One region of the Pseudomonas sp. RT6P73 genome, then DNA from elsewhere that is predicted to be linked to it. Evidence: predicted binding sites of a transcription regulator. Region 1 holds the regulator's gene; each other region holds the start of a gene.

Region 1 (5,572 bases):
CAGTACGGTCGTGGCGACCCACTTGAACCAGATTCTGTACAAGCACTCCAGCGAACTGATCGGTCACGAAGAAGTCCAGCAACTCATGCAATTGCTGGCCAAAAGCTCGCCGAAACTGGCCGAAGAGCTGGTGCCGGGCGTGGTGTCGCTTTCGCAACTGCTCAAGGTGTTGCAGGCTTTGTTGGCTGAACAGGTGCCAGTGCGCGACATTCGCAGCATCGCCGAGGCCATCGCCAACAATGCCGCCAAGAGTCAAGATACTGCCGCTCTGGTGGCCGCGGTGCGCGTCGGCGTATCCCGTGCAATCGTCCAAAGCATTGTAGGGACTGACTCCGAGCTACCAGTTATCACTCTGGAGCCAAGGTTGGAACAGATATTGCTCAATAGTCTTCAGAAGGCAGGACAAGGCTCGGAAGAGGGCGTGCTGCTGGAGCCAAGCATGGCTGAGAAACTGCAACGCTCGTTGATCGATGCGGCGCAGCGTCAGGAAATGCAAGGTCAACCGGTGATACTGCTGGTGGCCGGTCCGGTTCGCGCGATGCTTTCGCGATTCGGCCGACTGGCAGTCCCGGGTTTGCATGTGTTGGCTTACCAGGAAATCCCTGACAACAAGCAAGTGACCATCGTTGCGACAGTAGGGCCCAACGGCTGAGGTAGTGGTTTATGCAAGTTAAGCGTTTTTTCGCCGCCGATATGCGTCAGGCCATGAAACTGGTTCGTGATGAGCTGGGCGCTGATGCCGCCATTATCGGCAATCGCCGGATCGCCGGTGGTGTCGAGCTGACGGCTGCCCTGGATTACAAATTGTCAGCGCTGGCCCCGCGTGTTCCGAACATGGAACTCGAGGATGAGCTGCGCAAGACCCAGTCGCGGATCGTCACCGCCCAGGCCGAGTTGAGCCTGCGTGGCGAAGGCGAAACCGAAGGCGACAATACCACCAATCGCCAGTTGTTCGCCGGCCTGCCATTGACCGCCGCCGAGCCGTTGATCGAGCCGACGTATGCCGAACCTCGTCGCTCCGCTGCAGCCCCGGCACCCGCCGCTGGCGGCGTGGACCCAAGGGCATTTGACTCGATGCGTTTCGAGCTCAACAGCCTGCGCGAACTGATGGAAGTGCAACTCGGCTCCCTGGCCTGGAATCAGCTGCAAGGCAGCCGCCCGGCCCAGGCCAACCTCTGGCGTCGCCTGCAACGCATCGGCCTGTCCGGCCCGTTGTCCCGCGACTTGCTGGCGATGATTACCGACATTGAAGAACCCCGTCAGGCCTGGCGCATGTTGCTGGCGCACCTGGCGCGGATGATCGTTACACCGGAAGTCGAGCCACTGGAAGAGGGCGGCGTGATTGCTATGGTCGGCCCTGCCGGCATGGGCAAGACCACCACCCTGGCCAAGCTCGCGGCCCGCTACGTGCTTAAATATGGCGCGCAAAACATCGCGCTGGTGAGCATGGACAGCTACCGTATCGGTGCTCAGGAGCAATTGAAGACCCTGGGCCGGATCCTCAACGTGTCGGTAACTCACGTCGATCCGGGGCAATCGCTGGTGCAGGCGCTGGATCCCTTGCTGCGCAAACGCGTGGTGCTGATCGATACCGCGGGCCTTCAGGCCAGCGATCCGGCACTTCGCATGCAGCTCGAAAGCCTGGCCGGACGTGGCATCAAGTCAAAAAATTATCTGGTGTTGGCAACCACCAGCCAGAAACAGGTTCTAACTGCCGCTTATCACAGTTACAAGCGCTGCGGGCTCGCTGGCTGCATCCTGACTAAACTGGATGAAACGGCAAGCCTGGGCGAAGTATTAAGCTTGGCGATCAGTCATGAATTGCCGGTGGCCTATCTGACCGATGGCCCGCGGATTCCGGATGATTTGCATCTGCCGCGTCGTCATCAGTTGGTCAGTCGCGCCGTAAGCGTGCAAATGCAAGAAGAACCCAGCGAAGAAGCCATGGCTGACATGTTCGCTGATATTTACCACAGCCCGACCAAGCAGGTTGGCTGAGGTACTAATGAACAGTTTTTGTACCTACATCGATGGTCTGCCATGCATTGTTCAGTTCATGAACGCGCAGCCAGTAATGTGGCCTCCGTCTATGCAAGACAAGGTAAAGAAATAACATGGGCAGCATGCATCCCGTACAGGTGATCGCGGTGACCGGCGGCAAAGGTGGCGTCGGGAAGACTAACGTGTCAGTGAACTTGTCCCTGGCTCTAGCTGAACTCGGCCGGCGCGTCATGCTGCTGGACGCCGATCTGGGGCTGGCGAACGTCGACGTCCTGTTGGGGCTGACACCCAAACGTACCCTGGCCGACGTGATCGAAGGCCGCTGTGAGCTGCGCGACGTTCTGTTGCAGGGGCCCGGCGGTATTCGCATCGTCCCGGCCGCGTCCGGCACGCAGAGCATGGTTCATCTGAGCCCGGCTCAACACGCCGGCCTGATCCAGGCGTTCAGCGATATCGGCGACAACCTTGACGTATTGGTGATCGACACCGCTGCGGGTATTGGTGACTCGGTAGTCAGTTTCGTTCGCGCAGCGCAAGAAGTCTTGCTGGTGGTGTGCGACGAGCCGACCTCGATCACGGATGCCTACGCGCTGATCAAACTGCTGAACCGCGACTACGGCATGAACCGCTTCCGCGTCCTGGCGAACATGGCCCAGAGCCCGCAGGAAGGTCGCAACCTGTTCGCCAAGTTGACCAAGGTCACTGATCGCTTCCTCGACGTCGCCCTACAATACGTCGGTGCGGTGCCTTACGACGAAAGCGTGCGCAAGGCCGTGCAGAAGCAGCGTGCAGTCTACGAAGCGTTCCCGCGTTCCAAGTGCGCCCTGGCGTTCAAGGCGATCGCGCAGAAGGTCGACACTTGGCCGCTGCCTGCCAACCCGCGTGGGCACCTGGAGTTTTTCGTCGAGCGCCTCGTGCAACAGACCGCAGGACCCGTCCTATGACAGCCAGTGGCTACAACCTCTACAAGAAGTCGGCACGTGACGCGCAGTACGAGCTGATCGAGCGTTACGCGCCACTGGTCAAACGCATTGCTTACCACTTGCTGGCCCGTCTGCCAGCCAGTGTTCAGGTTGAAGACCTGATCCAGGCCGGGATGATCGGCCTGCTTGAAGTATCGACCAAATATGACGCCAGCAAAGGCGCGAGTTTCGAGACGTACGCGGGCATTCGAATCCGTGGCGCGATGCTCGATGAAGTACGCAAGGGGGACTGGGCGCCACGTTCGGTTCACCGCAATACCCGTATGGTCAGCGACGCAATTCGCTCGATTGAAGCTAAAACCGGTCGTGACGCTAAAGATCATGAGGTTGCGGCCGAACTCCAATTGAGTCTCGACGATTATTACGGGATTTTGAACGACACCCTGGGCAGCCGGTTATTCAGTTTCGACGATCTGTTGCAGGACGGCGAACACGAAGGGCTGCACGAGGATGGCGCGAGTGCTCATCTCGAGCCGTCACGCGATCTGGAAGATGAACGCTTCCAGGCAGCGCTGGCGGACGCGATTGCCAATTTGCCGGAGCGTGAGCGACTGGTGTTGGCGCTGTACTACGACGAAGAGCTGAACCTCAAGGAAATCGGTGAGGTCCTGGGGGTCAGCGAATCTCGGGTCAGCCAGTTACACAGCCAGTGCGCGGCCCGTTTGCGGGGGCGTTTGGGGGAGTGGCGAGCGCGCTGAAGGCAGTGTGGGGACACTGCGAACGAGGCCGGTGTGGTGTTGAACTGCACCGGTCGCGATCTGTTGTGCTCCAGACAGTCATCGAGTGCATTGCCGGATTGATTGAAATGGCGCGTCCAGGTGCTGGGCGCGTTTAAGACTGCTTGGAGGTCGAATTGGACAAGAACATGAAAATCCTCATCGTTGATGACTTCTCAACGATGCGGCGGATCATAAAAAACCTGTTGCGTGACCTTGGGTTCACCAACACGGTCGAGGCCGACGATGGCACTACTGCCATTCCGGTTCTCAACAGCGGGAGCATCGACTTTCTGGTAACGGACTGGAACATGCCTGGCATGACCGGTATCGATCTGCTGCGCCACGTGCGCGCCGATGAAAAGCTCAAACACCTGCCGGTGTTGATGGTGACCGCTGAAGCCAAGCGCGAGCAGATCATCGAAGCGGCCCAGGCCGGTGTTAACGGCTATGTGGTCAAACCCTTCACGGCCCAGGCGTTGAAAGAAAAAATCGAGAAGATTTTCGAACGCATCGGTTGATCCACTGCGCCACGGGGGAGCTATGGAGCATAAAGAATCTTCACTGGGCGATTTTGAATCGACCCTGAAAAAACACGCGGTCGAACTGGTCGAAAGCCTTGAAAAAGGCAGGTTCGGCGACGCTGTGCAACTGATCCATGAGCTCAATCAGACCCGTGACCGCGGCCTGTATCAGGAAGTGGGCAAGCTCACTCGCGAGCTGCATAGCGCGATCGTCAATTTCCAGATTGACCCGAACATGCCGCAAGCCGAGGAAGTGTCCCAGATCACGGACGCCACCGAGCGCCTGGGGTATGTGGTCAAGCTGACCGAGGCCGCTGCCAACCGCACCATGGACTTGGTGGAGAATTCCACGCCGCTGGTCAACAGCCTGAGCGAAGAAGCCCAGGCGTTGAGCACGGATTGGGGGCGGTTCATGCGTCGCGAAGTCGGAGCTGAAGAGTTCCGTGAGCTGGCCCGGCGCGTCGACGGTTTCCTGACGCGCAGCAGCGAAGACAATCGCACGGTGTCGAGCAACCTTAACGACATTTTGCTGGCCCAGGATTACCAGGACCTCACCGGTCAGGTGATCAAACGCGTGACCCAATTGGTCACCGAAGTTGAAAGCAACCTGCTCAAGCTCGTGCTCATGGCCAGTCAGGTAGACCGCTTTGCGGGTATCGAACATGACCGTGATGCGATGCTCGCTGAAAAAGATCCGCAAAAACATCTCTCTCAGGGTGAAGGTCCGCAGATTCATGCCGATAAAAGAGAAGACGTTGTGTCCGGTCAGGACGATGTGGACGATTTGTTATCCAGCCTAGGATTTTAGAGTTTTAGCATTTTAGGTTTTTTAGGTTTTTAGACCTGTAGGAGCACCCCCTTAATGAGCTTCGGCGCCGATGAAGAGATCCTTCAGGATTTCCTGGTTGAGGCCGGCGAGATTCTAGAGCAACTGTCCGAACAGCTGGTCGAGCTTGAAAGCCGCCCGGATGATGCGGATTTGCTCAATGCAATTTTTCGCGGTTTTCACACTGTAAAAGGGGGCGCCGGCTTCCTCCAGCTCAATGAGCTGGTGGAGTGCTGTCACATCGCCGAGAACGTGTTCGACATCCTGCGCAAGGGTGAACGTCGCGTCGACTCGGAACTGATGGACGTGGTTCTCGAAGCGCTGGACGCAGTGAACAGCATGTTCACCGAAGTGCGCGAACGCAGCCCGATTACGGCTGCCACGCCTGAATTGCTGGCGGCACTGGCCCGTCTGGCCGAGCCGCAAACGGCTGATGAAACCGCACCGGTTGCTGAAGTGGTCGAAGCACCAGCTGCTGAAGAATCGGGCGACATCACCGATAACGAATTTGAACAACTGCTG
Region 2 (5,572 bases), 4.4 Mb from region 1:
CTAAACACGACTCCCTTGTAGGAGCGAGGCTTGCCCGCGAAGGCGGCGTGTCAGTCGACATTTTTGTTAACTGACACGCCGCCTTCGCGGGCAAGCCTCGCTCCTACAGGGATCTCAATCTGGCTGAGGGACTTCGAAACGCTGTACTGAAGGCTCCCGCCGAATCATCCGCTTCATCTTCCACTCAAACGCCAGCGTCAAACTCACCGCCGCACAGGCCAAGCCCAACGCCAATCCCCACCAGACGCCCGTCGGCCCCCAGTTCAAGTTGAAGGCCATCCACCACGCGGCCGGTGCACCGATCAGCCAATAGCAACCCAGCCCGACCAGAAACGTGGTCTTGGCGTCCTTGAGCCCGCGAATGCAGCCCATGGCGATGGTTTGCGTACCGTCGAACAGCTCGAACCACGCGGCCACCGCCAGCAGGCTCACGGCCAGATTGATGACGTCTTGGAACGCCGGGTCGTTGTGGTCCAGGAACAAGCCGATCAACTGATTCGGCAGGAACCAGAAGACCATGGCAAAGCCCAGCATCGACGCGGCGCCAAAGGCGATCCCGACCCGACCGGCCAGGCGTGCATCGAGCAACTGCCCGGCGCCGTAATGCTGGCCGATGCGCATGGTGATCGCGTACGAAAGCCCCGCCGGGATCATGAACGCCACCGAAACAATCTGCAGGGCGATCTGGTGCGCCGCCAGTTGCGTGCTGCCCATGGTGCCCATGCACAGCGCGGCGAACGCGAACAAACCGACTTCCACTGCGTAGGTGCCGCCGATGGGCAGGCCGAGGCGCCACAGTTCTTTCAGATACTGTCGGTTAGGCCGCGACAAACCCTGACGCAGCGGATAAGCGTCGTAAGCCGGATGCCGACGAATGTGCAGCGCCAGCGCCACGGCCATCAGGTTGGCGACAATCGCCGTGACCAGCCCGATGCCCACCAGGCCCATTTTCGGCAGGCCGAACATCCCGGTGATCAACGCATAGTTGAGCAGGAAGTTGGCCACGGTGCCGCCGAGGCTGATGACCATCACCGGCGTTGCCCGGCCGATGGCGCTGGTGAAACCGCGCAGAGCCATGAAACTCAGGTAGCCGGGCAGGGCGAACGGCAGGATCAGCAGAAACTGCCCGGCCGCCTGGACGTTGGTTTCGGTCTGGCCGAACAGCAGCAGCACCGGTTTTAGGTTCCACAGCAGCAGACCCGCCACCAACGCCATCAACCACGCCAGCCACAATCCGGCCTGGGTCAGTCGCGCGGCGCCAACGATATCGCCCGCGCCCTGACGGATCGCCACCAGGGTGCCGACCGCCGCGATCACGCCGATGCAGAAAATCGACACGAACGAATAAGTCGCCGCGCCCAGGCCGCCACCGGCCAGCGCTTCCGGACTCAGGCGCGCCATCATCAAAGTGTCGGTGAGGACCATCAGCATGTGCGCCAACTGCGAGGCAATCAACGGCCCCGCCAGCCGCAGGATGGCCCAGAGTTCGGTACGTGCTGGATGCTGCATGGTCATCACGCCTCGATTATCAGAGAGAACAGGAGAGAGCCGATTCTCGGCGCTCTGCGGGGTTTTCACAAAGGGATAAAAAGGATGGGTGGCATGAGTCAGACTCATGCTGACAAGTTTCTGCTAACGTGGCCAAACCGCGCTATAGGAGCTTTCCGAATGTCCCGTCGTCTTCCTCCCTTGTATGCCCTGCGCGCATTCGAAGCGGCGGCGCGGCATAGCTCGTTTACCCGCGCCGCGGAAGAACTGTCGATCACCCAAAGCGCGGTCAGTCGACACATTCGTACGCTCGAAGAGCATTTTGCCTGCCGGCTGTTTCATCGCAGCGGACGCAACCTGCAACTGACCGAGTCAGCGCGGCTGATCCTGCCCGGCATTCGTGAAGGTTTTACCGCGCTTGAACGCGCCTGCAATACCTTGCGCGCCGAGGATGACATCCTGCGCATGAAAGCCCCGTCGACGTTGACCATGCGCTGGCTGTTGGCGCGCCTGAGCCGCTTCCGGCACTTGCAACCGGGCAATGAAGTGCAGTTGACCAGCGCCTGGATGGACATCGACACCGTGGACTTCAACCACGAACCCTTCGACTGCGCCGTCATCCTCAGCACAGGGAATTTTCCCCCGGACTGGGAGGCGACGCTGCTGTTCCCGGAAGAGTTGATCCCGGTCGGTGCGCCGAACCTGATGGACGATCAACCGTGGGATGTCGCGCGTCTGGCCAGCACTGAACTGCTGCACCCCGCACCGGACCGGCGTGACTGGCGCACATGGCTGCAACGCATGGGTCTGGCTGATCAGGTGTCGCTCAAGGGCGGGCAAGTGTTCGACACGCTGGAGCTGGGCATGATTGCTGCGGCGCGGGGCTACGGCGTGTCCATGGGGGATTTGCTGATGGTGGCGGAGGATGTCGCTCAGGGCCGTCTGAGTTTGCCGTGGCCGACTGCCGTGGCCAGCGGTGAGCATTATTACCTCGTCTGGCCGAAAACCCGCCCTGGAGGTGAACGTTTGCGCAGGCTCAGCGATTTCCTCCAAGGCGAGGTCCGGGCCATGGATTTACCGGATGTCGAGCGCTTGAGCTGAATCGATAGAGCCTGTGCAATAGAGGCTTTGCGCCATATCCCGGCTAATTACTCAAGTATTCAGATTTGCCGCCGAAAATCTGCAGGTGGAACCTTCGTGCAGGTTCGACGTAATTCCCTTATTAGAATTTTGCCGAGTGCGCGTCGTGATCAGGATGATCCGGTCACTTGGCCAGGAGCTGTCATGTCTCAACCTCGTGCCCGGATCGCCTCACAGCTTGGTCTTGCGCTTGCCGTGATACTGGCGATTGTCATCACTGGCAGCACCGTGTTCGCTCTGCGTTCGCTGGACACCGCCAACCTCGCCACCCGCGAAGAGCACCTGGCCAGTGAAGCCCGGTTGCTGGCCGATCAGTTGAGTACCTTTCACGGCACGTTGCGTGAGAGCACCCAGCGCTTGGCCGGTCTGTTCGAGAAACGCTTCAGCGCGGGTCTGAGCGTGCACCCGGAAGAGCCGGTTGCCGTGGCGGGCACCCAGACCCCTGGCCTGCACTTGGGCAGCGAAGTGTTGAACAACAACTTCAAGGAAGTGGACGAGTTCAAGCAAATGACCGCGGGCGTTGCGACGGTGTTTGTGCGCAGCGGCGAAGACTTCGTTCGGGTCAGTACATCCCTGACCAAACAGGATGGCAACCGGGCCATCGGCACCTTGCTGGATCACGCTAATCCGGCCTATGCACGATTGATGGCGGGGCAGAGCTACGTTGGTCGCGCCTTGCTCTTCGACCGCTCCTACATGACGCAGTACACCCCTGTACGTGACAGCGGCGGTAAGGTGATTGCCGTGCTGTTCGTAGGATTCGATTACACCGACGCGCAGAACGCGCAGTTCGAGAATCTCAAGCGCTTCCGCATCGGCCAGACCGGCTCGCTGGCGTTGCTCGATGAACAGCGCAAATGGCTGGTGCCGATCGCGGGCGTGCAAGCGCTGGATCAGGCAGTCCCGGCCATCGTCGATCTGGCGAAAACCCCGGGCAAGGGCGATTTCTGGAGCGACAAGTCCGAAGACTTCTACAGCGTGGCCGTGCCGTTTGAAGGCGGCCCGTGGTCGGTGGTGGCGAGCATGCCGCAAGCCGAAATCAGCGCCGTGACCTGGAGTGTCGGCATTCAATTGGCGATCGGCAGTCTGCTGGCGATGTTGATCGCGGTCGGCTCGGCAGTCTGGCTGCTGCGCAGCAAGCTCGCGCCGTTGGGGGATCTGGTGCGTCAGGCAGAAGCATTGGGCGCCGGTGATTTGAGTGTGCGCCTGAGCGTGTCGAGCAATGACGAAATCGGTCAGCTGGCCCGTGCCTTCAACCAGATGAGCCAGGCGTTGTCGACCATGGTCGAGCACATCCGCAAGGCTTCCGGCGAGGTCAACAGCCGTGCCCAGGCCTTGTCCGGCCTGTCCGGTGGTGCCTATGAAGGGATGGAGCAGCAGTCGGGCGAAATCACCAGCATGGCCGGCGCCGTGGAAGAGTTCAGCGCGACGTCCCTGAACATCGCCGACAACATGGGCAACACCCAGCGTCTGGCCCAGGAAAACGCACAACAAACGCAGATCGGTCGTACGTCGATGGACGAGGCTTCCTCGTCGCTGGAGCAAATTGCTGGCGCCTTGAACAGCACCGCGACGGTGATTAACACCCTCGGCCAGCGCTCCCAGGAAATCGGCGGCATCGTCGGGGTGATTACCTCGATTGCCGATCAAACCAACCTGCTGGCGCTGAACGCGGCCATCGAAGCGGCCCGTGCCGGTGAGCAGGGTCGTGGTTTTGCGGTGGTGGCCGACGAGGTGCGCAACCTGGCTTCGCGTACGCGTCAGGCCACTGATGAGATTTCCGGGATGATTCAAAGCATCCAGCAGGAAACCGGCAACGCCATCAGCACCATGGAACAAGGCAATGTGCTGATGCAGGAAGGCTTGTCACGAAACGCCAATGTGGCCTCGGCCCTGGCGCGGATCGATGAGCAGAGCCGCTCGGCGGGCCAGCAATTTGCGGCGATCACCACTGCAACTCAGGAGCAGAGCAGCACCGCGACGTTGCTCAGCAGCAACCTGCAAAGCATTGCGCTGGCGAACAGTGAGCAGCGTGAAGTGGTGTCGAACCTGGCGGTGACTGCCAAAGAGCTGGAGAAGCTGGCGGCGGACTTGCGTCATGAGGTTGACCGGTTTCGTTGAGTCGCCTCTGAAAAAGCTATCGCGGGCAAGCCCGCTCCCACAGGGTATAGATCGTTCCAGCCTCTTGTGAACGACACAAATCCTGTGGGAGCGGGCTTGCCCGCGATTGGGCTCACCTCAATGTTCAGATCAGACGATCAGTCGCACTTGGCGTTGCTCGACACTTCCTTGCTCGCCAGTTTCAACTGCTTGCCCAGCTCTGCCGCGTTGGTGCTGCTGTAAACCCGGCCGCCGGTGTTTTCAGCGATGCAACGTGACGGGCCACCGGCGCCGATTTTCACTACGTTGACCCGCAGGCGTGGTTGTTCCTTGGCGATTTGGCGGGAGACCGCGCAAACGTCTTTCTGGCAACCGTCCTCACCGTCGACGAACATCACGATCACCGCATCGTTATTGCGCCCGTCGACGGTGCTTGCCGCGTGAGCCAGGCTGTCGGCCAGCGGTGTTCCGTCGTTGGGCACCAGGCCTCGAATTCCGTTGATCAGGCGCTGACGGTCGCCAAACTTGAACACGCCCTGGTCCGGTGTGCTTTCGCAGCCGGCGAAGGTGATGAGGCGCGTGTCGATCTTCGGATCGAGCCCGTTGATCATGCCGGCCAGCGAATCCTTGGCGACGTCCATGCGGCTGGGCTTGGCGAAAATCTGCGTGGTGCGGTTCACATCCAGGTATTTGTTGAGCTCATTGCCGAAGAACCAGTCCTCGTCGGCTTTCACGGACTTGATGTTCAGATCCATCGAGCCCGAGGTGTCGAGCACCACCACGAATTGCGGGATCTCGGCGTTCGGCGCTTTTTTGCGGCAGGCGAAGTTGTCCAGCGTCGGAG
Region 3 (5,572 bases), 4.8 Mb from region 1:
ATGTGCGCTTCCAGTTCCAGGCCTTGGGAGCGGACGGCACCTACAGCGCGGTAGAAGTTTTCTTGCGGCAGCTTGGTCGCCAGGTTTTCCTGATCGATGCGAAACAGCGACGCGGTGAACAAGTTGTCGGTGCCCGGTGGCTGATACTTCACGCCCACTTCCCATTGCTTCCCGTCGGTCGGTGCCAGAGGATTGCCGGCACTGTCCGAATAGGAATTCGGGTTGAAGGACTCTGAGTAGCTGATATAAGGCGCAATGCCGTTATCGAACAGGTACAACGCACCAGCACGACCGGTCAGCTTGGTGCGTTTGTCGCTGATTTCGGTGCCCACGGGGCGCTGCGCTTCAGCCAGTCGGTTTTCATCGGAGGTCTCGACCCAGTCCTGACGCAGGCCGAGGGAGAAGCGCCACTTGCGCATCTCGATCAGGTCTTGCAAGTAGACGCCGGTTTGTTCCAGGCGACGCAGATAGCTGGTCGCGCCATAGAAGTCGATGTCCGAATTGCCATACACCGGGTTGAACGCATCAATCGGCGCAAGAGCGCCGCTGGTCCAGTCGACGACCGTCTTGCGCCGCTGGTAGTCCGCGCCCATCAGTACCGTGTGTTTGGTTGCACCGGTGAAGAACTCCGCTTGCAGCATGTTATCGACGATGAATGCATGAAGTTTCTCGTCGCCACCGGTGTAATAACGATTCAACTCATTACTGCTCGGTGTGGTCCAGCCATAGGCGTAGACCTGATCGATCTTCACCTTGGAATCGAGATAGCGGAAGTTCTGCCGTGCAGTGAAGACGTCGTTGAAACGATGCTCAAACTGATAACCGAAGGATTGCTGATCACGCTGAAACCCATCAATGCCCGGCTCGCCCTCGAAGAAGTGCGGTGAGATGCGATTGCCGTTGCGCTGATGAATTGTGCCGTCGGCCGGCACGCCGCCGTGATAACCGCCGTCGGGATCGTGTTGCAGATAGGCTTGTAAGGTCAGCGAGGTATCTTCGGTGAAGTCGATGCTCACCGTAGGCGCCAAGGCGAAACGCTTTTCCTTGTTGTGATCGAACTGTGTGTCGGACTGATACGCCAACCCTGTCAGACGATAGGCCATGCGCTTGTCGTCATCCACCGGGCCGCTGAAGTCGAAACCCATGCCGCGCTGACCTTGGCTGCCCACAGTGGTCTGGATCTGATGATAGGGCTCATACAGCGGTTTCTTGCTGGTCAACGCCACCAGGCCACCCGGCGAACTGCGACCGTAAAGTACCGATGAAGGCCCTTTGAGAATATCCACACGCTCCAGGAAGTACGGGTCCACCTGCATGGTGCTGTAGGTGCCGCTGTCGCCCATGGATTTGAGGCCGTCGAGGTAGATGTTATCCACCGAGCCGTCGTTGAAGCCGCGCATCGCCACGTAGTCATAACGGTGGGTTGCGCCATAAGGGTTGGTCAGCACGCCCGGGGTGTAGCGCATGGCCTGGGAGACGGTTTGCGAACCCTGATCGTCCATTTGCTCGCGGGTGACCACCGACACGCTTTGTGATGTTTCCAGCAGCGCGGTACTGGTCTTGGTGGCAATCTGGCTGTGAGTCGCGTTGTAGCCGTCCATGCTCCCCAATGCATTACCGAGGGCAAAACCTTTGATGTCGGTGGTGGGCAGCGCCAGCGCTACAGTTTCAGCGGCAGGACGCAGCACATAACTGCTGCCATCCTGGCTCGCGGCCTCCAGGCCCGAACCGCTGAGCAAATGATTCAGCGCCTGATCGGTCGAATAGTCGCCCTGCACACCCGGAGACTGACGCCCGCTGGTTTGTGCCGGCGTTGTCGACAGCGTGATGCCGGCCTGACGCGCAAACTGATTGAGCACATCGCTCAATGGACCGGCGCCAATGGTGTAGCGATGGCTGCTGACTTCACTGCCCTGCGCCGCAACGGTAAGTGTTGGCAACAAGCCGACACCCAGCGCGCTAGAGAACAGCGCTGCGCGAACGGCGTGTCGCAAGATGCAGGTGTCGGCAGTGAAATAAGGAATGTTCTTACCGATGGCGCGCACAGTCATTGTAGGTTTCCGTAGGAAGTCGCTGAAGTCAGAGTTGAAGTGCTTACTGACTAAGCCGGTCTTGCACGGAAAACCCGCCAAAAATAATTCAGACTTGCCGCTCCAGCGTCACCCACCAACGAGTGCGATACCGCAACTGCACGGGCAGAGTCTGCGGGAGGATGGCCAGCAATTTATCGGTGTTCTCCAGACGGAAGACTCCGGACAGTCGCAAGTCGGCAATGTCCGCTGAGCACGTCAGATAACCGTGCCGGTAACGTGCGACTTCATTGAGAAAATCCCCCAGGCGCATGTTGCGAGTGACAATCAGGCCGTCGACCCACGAACCGGCATCCATATCCAGCGACGGAGCCAGCTTCGCCTGGTGGTGATCGATCAAATAACTCTGCCCGGCCTGCACCCGGATCGGCTCACCGTCGGCGGCCCGCGGTGAATGAATCGCAACCATGCCGCTGGTGACACTGAGTCGTGTGCAGTCATCCTCCTGACGCAGGATGAACCGCGCCCCCACACCTTCATACACGCCGTGACGACTGTGCACCCGCAACGGTCGATCAAATGAAGACGCTTCGTCGATCCCGCCGCGGGTCACAATGATCTCGCCACGCGTCAGTTTGATCAGCCGTTGCTGCGCGGTGTAATCGAGATCCGCCGCGCTGGCGGTGTTGAGCTCCAGGCGTGTGCCGTCGGGCAACTGGAAACCACGTCGCTCGCCCGTGGCGGTGGCGAAGTCGGCGGTCCACTGCTGCCAACCCACCGCATCCTTGCCCAGCCATCCCGCAGAACCCATCAGCAATGCTCCCGACAGCAACTTCAGAGCTTGTCGTCGTCCCAATCCCTGAGCGCTGTTTTCCAGCGTATTGAACGCGACTTGAGCGCCGGGCACTGCGCGCAGATTCCTGCTCAACTCGGCTTGCAGAGACTGAACCCGCTGCCACGCCAATTCGTGTTCAAAATGCTCAGCGCGCCAGACATCGCATTGCTGGCGCAACCGTGGATTGGCAGCGTTGTTGCGCAGCCGCAGCAGCCAATTGATGGCCTGTTTGACCACCTTCTGACGAGGTTCGCCACGCCGGTGAAGTGACGAGTTATCCACAGGCATCACGCTTCATACCGCAAGGCATAGCAGTGATACAGCGCATCAGCGACATAACGCTCCACCGAGCGCAGGGACAAGCCCATCTGCTCGGCAATCTGCCTGTGGGTAAGTCCTTCGCACTGCGCCAACAGAAAGGCCTGACGCACTTTCGGCTTCAGGCCTTCAAGCATGCGGGCGATGCTTTCCAGCAATTCGAGCACCAGCGCCCTCGCTTCGGCACTCGGGGTGTGTGCTTCGGGCAAGTGGGCGATGGTTTCCAGGTAGGCGCGCTCGATTTCCTCACGGCGCCAATGGTCGATGACCAAGCCACGGGCGATGGTTCGCAAAAAGGCGCGGGGTGCCTTGAGTTCCAGGCGTTCGGTTCTTTGCAGCAGGCGCACGAAGGTGTCCTGCGCCAGGTCTGCCGCATCGGCGGCATTGCCCAGCCGAGCGCGCAGCCACGCGTTGAGCCAACCGTGATGGCTACGGTAAAGCGTCTGAACGGCAAACCCAGGTGTGTACATGAACGCGACAGCCCGAACATCACAAATGATAATTAGTCGCATTGTCATCAAGGGTCACGGAATTTGCAACTGCCGGTCGAACAACCGTCGTCACAAAAGTGCTATTCAACCGCTCTAGCACGCCGTTCGGCGGGAATGCCGGGCATTTCATACAATCCCCTAAGATTTCTACGACTCGTGCCGACAGACTGGTGAGACATGCGTGCACCAAAGTAGAGCGGACGAAGAATGCCGCCTGCGCTGTTACATGGAATGTTGCACCTGGAACGCATCCCCACTTTTTGCATAAGAAGTCACATGAAATGAATCTCAAATTCAGCCATAAAATCCTTCTGGCCGCCTCTGGCGTCGTGGTGCTGGCTTTTGCGTTGTTCACTTTGTACAACGACTATCTGCAGCGAAGCACCATCCGGCAAAACCTCGAATCCTCCGTCCAGCAAGCCGGCGATCTGACCGCCAGCAGCGTGCAGAACTGGATGAGCGGCCGTGTGCTGGTGCTGGAAAACCTCGCGCAGAACGTCGCTCATCAAGGCGCCAACGCGGACCTGCCAGGCCTGGTTGATCAACCGGCCTTCACCTCGAACTTCCAGTTCACCTACGTTGGCCAAGCCACTGGCGTGTTCACGCAACGCCCCGACGCGAAGATGCCAGACGGTTACGATCCGCGTCAGCGTCCCTGGTACAAACAAGCCGTGGCTGCCGACAAAACCATGCTGACGCCGCCGTATATGGCCGCCGTCGGTGGTTTGGTGGTGACCATCGCGATGCCGGTGAAAAAGAACGGTGAGTTGCTGGGCGTGGTCGGCGGTGACCTGAGCCTGGAAACCCTGGTGAAGATCATCAACTCGGTGGACTTCGGTGGCATCGGCCACGCGTTCCTGGTCAGCGACGACGGTCAGGTGATCGTCAGCCCGGACAAAGACCAGGTGATGAAAAACCTGAAAGACATTTATCCAAACTCCGGCGTGCGCATCGAGAAGGGCAATCAGGACGTCACCCTGAACAAGCAGGACCGCATTCTCTCGTTCACCCCGGTGAGCGGTTTGCCGAATGCCGAGTGGTACATCGGTCTGTCGATCGACAAGGACAAGGCCTACGCGCCACTGAGCCAATTCCGTACCTCGGCGCTGATCGCAATGTTTATCGCCGTGAGCGTTATCGCAGTGCTGCTGAGCCTGCTGATCAACGTGCTGATGCGCCCGCTGACCACCATGGGCCGCGCGATGCAGGACATCGCCCAGGGCGAGGGAGACCTGACCCGTCGCCTGGCCGTGGAAAGCAAAGACGAGTTCGGCGAGTTGGGCGGTTCGTTCAACCAGTTCGTGGAGCGGATTCACGCGTCGATTTCCGAAGTGTCCTCGGCGACCCGTCAGGTTCACGATTTGTCGCAGCGTGTGATGGCATCGTCCAACGCCTCGATCGTCGGTTCCGACGAACAAAGCGCGCGCACCAACAGCGTGGCGGCGGCGATCAACCAACTGGGCGCCGCTACTCAGGAAATCGCCCGCAATGCCGCCGATGCTTCGCAGCACGCCAGCGGCGCGAGCGAACAGGCGGACGACGGTCGTCAGGTGGTGGAGAAAACCATTCTGGCCATGACCGAGCTGTCGCAGAAAATCAGCCTGTCCTGCACCCAGATCGAAACCCTGAACGCCAGCACTGACAACATCGGGCACATTCTGGATGTGATCAAAGGCATCTCTCAGCAGACCAACTTGCTCGCGCTCAACGCCGCCATCGAAGCGGCGCGTGCCGGTGAAGCCGGCCGCGGTTTTGCGGTGGTGGCGGACGAAGTACGTAATCTGGCGCATCGCACGCAGGAGTCGGCGGAAGAGATCCACAAGATGATCACCTCGCTGCAGATCGGTTCTCGCGAAGCAGTGACGACCATGAACGCCAGTCAGGTCTCCAGCGAAGAG

What was found. The regulator FliA, encoded in region 1, starts transcription of late flagellar genes. The targets are predictions, from matches to a motif close to CTAAAGTTTNNNNNNNNNNNGCCGNTAA.
Region 2: a site for FliA is predicted at 2,640-2,667, ahead of ACYZT6_RS26310 (methyl-accepting chemotaxis protein). Genes of this name have one in related genera too.
Region 3: a site for FliA is predicted at 3,813-3,840, ahead of ACYZT6_RS27975 (methyl-accepting chemotaxis protein). Genes of this name have one in related genera too.

The regions. Positions count from the first base shown of each region.
Region 1 covers NZ_JBUBUV010000002.1:1,284,468-1,290,039, forward strand. Annotated here, with positions in the region: gene flhA (flagellar biosynthesis protein FlhA) at 1-652, shown strand, start outside; gene flhF (flagellar biosynthesis protein FlhF) at 664-1,998, shown strand; gene fleN (flagellar synthesis regulator FleN) at 2,115-2,945, shown strand; gene fliA (RNA polymerase sigma factor FliA) at 2,942-3,682, shown strand; gene ACYZT6_RS06345 (chemotaxis response regulator CheY) at 3,850-4,221, shown strand; gene ACYZT6_RS06350 (protein phosphatase CheZ) at 4,244-5,032, shown strand; gene ACYZT6_RS06355 (chemotaxis protein CheA) at 5,087-5,572, shown strand, end outside.
Region 2 covers NZ_JBUBUV010000002.1:5,701,980-5,707,551, reverse strand. Annotated here, with positions in the region: gene ACYZT6_RS26325 (putative bifunctional diguanylate cyclase/phosphodiesterase) at 1-4, shown strand, start outside; gene ACYZT6_RS26320 (NorM family multidrug efflux MATE transporter) at 115-1,509, opposite strand; gene ACYZT6_RS26315 (LysR substrate-binding domain-containing protein) at 1,669-2,589, shown strand; gene ACYZT6_RS26310 (methyl-accepting chemotaxis protein) at 2,773-4,749, shown strand; gene ACYZT6_RS26305 (vWA domain-containing protein) at 4,887-5,572, opposite strand, start outside.
Region 3 covers NZ_JBUBUV010000002.1:6,060,219-6,065,790, forward strand. Annotated here, with positions in the region: gene ACYZT6_RS27960 (TonB-dependent siderophore receptor) at 1-2,051, opposite strand, end outside; gene ACYZT6_RS27965 (FecR domain-containing protein) at 2,140-3,153, opposite strand; gene ACYZT6_RS27970 (sigma-70 family RNA polymerase sigma factor) at 3,153-3,653, opposite strand; gene ACYZT6_RS27975 (methyl-accepting chemotaxis protein) at 3,956-5,572, shown strand, end outside.